DNA from 2 places in the Streptomyces sp. NPDC043896 genome. Region 1 is predicted to be linked to the other one. Evidence: predicted binding sites of a transcription regulator. Region 1 holds the regulator's gene; the other holds the start of a gene.
What was found. Region 1 encodes HrcA, which represses chaperone genes, less so after heat shock. Its sites were predicted from a motif close to TTNGCACTCNGNNNNNCNGAGTGCNAA; they were not measured.

Region 1 (3,134 bases):
GGGCCCGCGCCCCCGGCACGGCGATCGAGCCCGAGGCCGTACGGGCGGGCGCGGCGGGCCCGCGCGAAGGGCGGGTCAGGGTCACCACCGCGCCGTCCAGCAGGAACCCGCGCGGCTCCAGCGGGAACACCCGGCGCTTGCCGAATCGGTCCTCCAGGGTCACCGTGCCCGCCTCGCAGGCCACCACCGCGCCGCAGAAGTCCGTACCCGCCACCTCGACCACCAGATCGGGGTCCGCCGGCACCTCCGGCACGGGCTTGGAGCGCTTCCACTGCGGGGTCAGGTCGGGGGAGTACTCACGCATCCGGCCGACACTAGGAGAGCCGGCGTCCTCACGCCCCCGACACGCCGAACCGGGCCGCCAGTGTGTCGCGTTGCGCACGCACGAAACCCGCGTCCACCAGCGCTCCGTGACCCGGCACGTACACCGCGTCGTCACCGCCCAGCGACAGCAGCCGGTCCAGGGCGGCCGGCCACTGGCCCGGCACCGCGTCCGAACCGGCCTGCGGCTCGCCCGACTCCTCGACCAGGTCCCCGCAGAACACCGCCTCCCGCTCGCCCGGCACGAAGACCGCCAGGTCGTGCTGGGAGTGCGCGGGACCCACGTTCGCCAGCAGCACCTGCACCCCGCCCAGCTCCAGCGTCCACTCGCCCGACACCAGGTGCCGGGGCGCCTGGAGCAGGTCGGCCGCCTCCGCGGCCTCCGCCTCCGCCAGACCGTGCCGGACCGCGCTCGCCCGCACCTCCTCGCGGCCCGTCGGGGCCGACAGCAGCCGCTCCAGGCCGACCGCCCCGAAGACCTCGGCGCCCGCGAAGGCCGCACCGCCCAGCACGTGGTCGAAATGTCCGTGGGTGAATGCGATATGGGTCACGCGGCGGCCCGTCAGCCGCTCCGCCTCCGCCCGCACCCCGGCGCCCTCCCGCACGCACGATCCGGGGTCGATCAGCAGGACCGATGCGTCCCCCACCACCAGTCCCACGGTGCAGTCCCACACCGGGAGCCGCCGCCGGCCGACCCGTCCGGTGACCCGTTCCCAGCCCGCCTCTTCCCAACGCACGTCCATGCGGCGACGCTACCCTGGCGGGCCGCCCTTGCCCGGGGCGTACTACCCGGCCGTACACTGACCGGGGGATCTCTGGCACTCACACGAACAGAGTGCCAACAAGCCAGGACCGGCCCACGACGGCCACGACCGACGACCGACCCGCATCCGGAGGTGTGCGCGATGCTCAGCGAACGCAGACTCGAGGTGCTGCGCGCCATCGTCCAGGACTACGTCGGCACCGAGGAGCCCGTCGGCTCGAAGGCCCTCACCGAGCGGCACAAGCTCGGCGTCTCGCCCGCCACCGTGCGCAACGACATGGCCGTGCTGGAGGAGGAGGGCTACATCGCCCAGCCCCACACCAGCGCCGGCCGGATCCCCACCGACAAGGGCTACCGGCTCTTCGTCGACAAGCTGGCCGGAGTCAAGCCGCTGTCGACGCCCGAGCGCCGGGCCATCCAGAACTTCCTCGACGGCGCCGTCGACCTCGACGACGTGGTCGGCCGCACGGTACGGCTGCTCGCGCAGCTCACCCGCCAGGTCGCCGTCGTCCAGTACCCGTCGCTCACCCGCTCCACCGTGCGGCACGTCGAGCTGCTGTCGCTGGCCCCGGCCCGGCTGATGCTCGTACTGATCACCGACACCGGGCGGGTCGAGCAGCGCCTGGTCGACACCCAGACCCCCTTCGGCGAGAACTCCCTCGCCGACCTGCGGGCGCGGCTGAACAGCAGGGTCGTAGGCCGCCGGTTCACCGACGTCCCGAACCTGGTGCAGGACCTTCCGGAGTCGTTCGAGATCGAGGACCGGGCGACCGTCAAGGCCGTCCTCGCGACCCTTCTCGAAACGCTGGCAGAGGAGGCGGAGGAGCGGCTGATGATCGGCGGCACCGCCAACCTCACTCGCTTCGGACATGACTTCCCCTTGACGATCAGGCCGGTGCTGGAAGCGCTCGAAGAGCACGTGGTGCTCCTCAAGCTGCTCGGCGAGGCCGGAGAGTCGGGGATGGCCGTACGAATCGGGCACGAGAACGCCTACGAGGGGCTCAACTCCACGTCGGTCGTGTCCGTCGGCTACGGTTCGGGCGGCGAAGCAGTCGCCAAACTCGGCGTGGTCGGACCGACCCGCATGGACTACCCCGGAACGATGGGAGCGGTACGCGCAGTGGCACGTTACGTCGGACAGATCCTGGCGGAGTCGTAAGTGGCCACGGACTACTACGCCGTACTCGGCGTGCGCCGCGACGCATCGCAGGACGAGATCAAGAAGGCCTTCCGCCGCCTCGCGCGTGAACTCCACCCGGACGTGAACCCGGACCCGAAGACGCAGGAGCGCTTCAAGGAGATCAACGCGGCCTACGAGGTCCTCTCGGACCCGCAGAAGAAGCAGGTCTACGACCTCGGCGGCGACCCGCTGTCCTCCTCGGGCGGCGGTGGCGGCGCGGGCGGCTTCGGAGCGGGCGGCTTCGGCAACTTCTCCGACATCATGGACGCCTTCTTCGGCCAGGCCTCGCAGCGCGGCCCGCGCTCGCGGACCCGCCGCGGCCAGGACGCCATGATCCGCCTCGACCTGGAACTGGACGAGGCCGCCTTCGGCACGACCAAGGACATCCAGGTCGACACGGCCGTCGTCTGCGGCACCTGCTCCGGCGAGGGCGCCGCCCCCGGCACCTCGGCGCAGACCTGTGACATGTGCCGCGGCCGCGGTGAGGTCTCCCAGGTCACCCGGTCCTTCCTCGGCCAGGTCATGACCTCGCGCCCCTGCCCGCAGTGCCAGGGCTTCGGCACCGTCGTCCCGACCCCGTGCCCCGAGTGCGCGGGCGACGGCCGGGTCCGCTCCCGCCGCAGCCTCACCGTCAAGATCCCCGCCGGTGTCGAGAACGGCACCCGGATCCAGCTCGCGGGCGAAGGCGAGGTCGGCCCCGGCGGCGGCCCCGCCGGCGACCTGTACGTGGAGATCCACGAGCTGCCGCACCCGACCTTCCAGCGCCGCGGGGACGACCTGCACTGCACGGTCACCATCCCCATGACGGCCGCGGCCCTGGGCACCAAGTGCCCGCTGGAGACGCTGGACGGCCTGGAGGAGATCGACATC
Region 2 (3,134 bases), on a different contig from region 1:
CCGAGCGCTTTGTCTGTGGAATGGGTGGTGGGCGGAGCCCACCACCACCCACCGCCCTTACCGAACCCCGCCCATACCAGGACGGATGACGATCCGTGATCGACTTGCCACGGAGGGACATGAGGCTCTGACTTGCGGCTGGAAACGAATTCGGCCCCCGCCGGTGCGCCAACACCGGACGAGGGCCTGCCCAACGGAAACGCCCGAGGGCGGCACCCCCTCCGCCGGGAAGGGGTGCCGCCCTCGTTCGAGAACAGCCGATCAGCCGGGGCCGATCAGAAGTCCATGTCACCGCCCGGCATGCCGCCCGGAGCGGCGGCGGCCTTCTCCGGCTTGTCGGCGATGACGGCCTCGGTGGTCAGGAAGAGCGCGGCGATGGACGCGGCGTTCTGCAGCGCGGAGCGCGTGACCTTCGCCGGGTCGATGATGCCCTCGGCGATCATGTCGACGTACTCGCCGGTGGCGGCGTTCAGACCGTGGCCGACGGCCAGGTTGCGCACCTTCTCCACGACGACGCCACCCTCGAGACCACCGTTGACGGCGATCTGCTTCAGCGGGGCCTCCAGCGCGAGCTTCACGGCGTTGGCGCCGGTCGCCTCGTCACCGGTGAGCTCCAGCTTCTCGAAGACCGAGGAGGCCTGCAGCAGGGCCACGCCACCACCGGCGACGATGCCCTCCTCGACGGCCGCCTTCGCGTTGCGGACGGCGTCCTCGATGCGGTGCTTGCGCTCCTTGAGCTCGACCTCGGTCGCGGCACCGGCCTTGATGACGGCCACGCCGCCGGCCAGCTTCGCGAGGCGCTCCTGGAGCTTCTCGCGGTCGTAGTCCGAGTCGGAGTTCTCGATCTCGGCGCGGATCTGGTTGACGCGGCCCTGGACCTGGTCGCTGTCACCGGCACCGTCGACGATGGTGGTCTCGTCCTTGGTGATGACGACCTTGCGGGCGCGGCCGAGCAGGTCGAGACCGGCGTTCTCCAGCTTGAGGCCGACCTCCTCGGAGATGACCGTGCCGCCCGTGAGGATGGCGATGTCGCCGAGCATGGCCTTGCGGCGGTCGCCGAAGCCCGGGGCCTTGACGGCGACGGACTTGAAGGTGCCGCGGATCTTGTTGACGACCAGGGTCGACAGGGCCTCGCCCTCGACGTCCTCGGCGATGATCAGCAGCGGCTTGCCGGACTGCATGACCTTCTCCAGGAGCGGCAGCAGGTCCTTGACCGAGCCGATCTTGGAGTTGACGATCAGGATGTACGGGTCGTCGAGGGACGCCTCCATACGCTCCATGTCGGTGGCGAAGTACGCCGAGATGTAGCCCTTGTCGAAGCGCATGCCCTCGGTGAGCTCCAGCTCCAGACCGAAGGTCTGGGACTCCTCGACGGTGATGACGCCTTCCTTGCCGACCTTGTCCATGGCCTCGGCGATGAGCTCGCCGATCTGGGTGTCGGCGGCGGAGATGGAGGCCGTGGAAGCGATCTGCTCCTTGGTCTCGACGTCCTTGGCCTGGGCCAGCAGGGCGGCGGAGACGGCCTCGACGGCCTTCTCGATACCGCGCTTGAGGGCCATCGGGTTGGCGCCGGCGGCTACGTTGCGCAGACCCTCGCGGACGAGCGCCTGGGCGAGGACGGTCGCGGTGGTCGTACCGTCACCGGCGACGTCGTCCGTCTTCTTGGCGACTTCCTTGACCAGCTCGGCGCCGATCTTCTCGTACGGGTCCTCGAGCTCGATCTCCTTGGCGATGGAGACGCCGTCGTTGGTGATCGTGGGGGCGCCCCACTTCTTCTCAAGGACGACGTTGCGACCCTTGGGGCCAAGGGTGACCTTGACGGCGTCGGCGAGCTGGTTCATGCCACGCTCGAGACCGCGCCGGGCCTCCTCGTTGAACGAAATGATCTTGGCCATGTGAAGTGGTCCTCCCGGACAGGGGTGGATTGCTCCGGACCGCGCCCGCGCCCGCGACGGACGGCCTGCGGACCCGGCGGTTCCTTCCCGCCGGACCCTGCGGGCCTCACCGGCCCGGTCCTCGTCTGAGTAGCACTCTCACCGGGAGAGTGCTAACGCCAATGATTAGCACTCGACCCCCACGAGTGCAAGCGGCTTCAGGCAACACGCGGGCGACGTGCGGGCGACACGCACGAGGGGCCCACATCCCTGTCCAGGATGTGGGCCCCTCATGCGTCTGTGCGTGCGTCGGTGGCCGATCGCGTTCGCTCCGACTCAGCCGGCCGCGAGCTTGACCATGTCCGCCTGCGGACCCTTCTGGCCCTGCGAGATCTCGAACTCGACCCGCTGACCCTCTTCAAGGGTGCGGTATCCGTCCATCTGGATGGCGCTGTAGTGGACGAACACATCCGCACCACCGTCGACCGCGATGAAGCCGTAGCCCTTCTCCGCGTTGAACCACTTGACGGTGCCCTGAGCCATGCCTAACTCCCCTATTACTGGCCCTTGCGCGGGACCGCACTTCGCGATCCCGGGTCAGAACTTGCGCCGGAACGCCTCGACCGCGGCTGAATGTATCCGCACCGGTGCTGTCAGCAACAGGTCAATCCGACGAGAAATCTGGACACACGGAAAGCTGGAAATAGAGTGAAAATTTGGCATATTCCAGGGCAACTCGGGCCAGACAAGCCGCACCAAAGGCCCAAAAGGCGCGCGCATGTTGACTGAATGTCAACCATCCGTCCGTCCGCTCATATGCGGCGGGCATGGACAACGGAGGGGACTGCCCCAACTCTACCGCGCCCAATCAAGCAGAATTGCCCCCTCCGCTTATTGGCGGAGGGGGCAATTCTGATTTGAACGCGTCAGCAGCCGCCCGCGACGGCGGGGATGATCGAGACGCCGGCGCCGTCCGGCGTCGCCGCCTGCAAGCCGCCCTCGAAGCGCACGTCGTCGTCGTTGACGTAGACGTTCACGAAGCGGCGCAGCTTGCCCTGGTCGTCCAGGACGCGCGCGGCGATGCCCGGGTGGTTCTTCTCCAGGGACTCGATGACCTCGGCCAGGGTCGCGCCCTCGGCCGGGACCTCGGCGGCGCCGCCGGTGTAGGTGCGCAGGATGGTGGGGATGCGGACGTTGACGCTCATGGCGCTACCGCCTTTCCGGGTGTGTCAGGGGGAGGGTCAGGCCAGGCCGGCGGCG

Region 2: a site for HrcA is predicted at 2,025-2,051, ahead of groL (chaperonin GroEL). Genes of this name have one in related genera too.

What each region holds. Positions count from the first base shown of each region.
Region 1 is NZ_JBWKEE010000018.1:76,345-79,478, reverse strand. Features, by position in the region: gene AC069X_RS24905 (DUF3097 domain-containing protein) at 1-304, opposite strand, end outside; gene AC069X_RS24900 (MBL fold metallo-hydrolase) at 333-1,064, opposite strand; gene hrcA (heat-inducible transcriptional repressor HrcA) at 1,227-2,243, shown strand; gene dnaJ (molecular chaperone DnaJ) at 2,244-3,134, shown strand, end outside.
Region 2 is NZ_JBWKEE010000035.1:60,083-63,216, forward strand. Features, by position in the region: gene groL (chaperonin GroEL) at 276-1,895, opposite strand; gene AC069X_RS34845 (cold-shock protein) at 2,211-2,417, opposite strand; gene AC069X_RS34850 (MoaD/ThiS family protein) at 2,801-3,079, opposite strand; gene thrC (threonine synthase) at 3,116-3,134, opposite strand, start outside.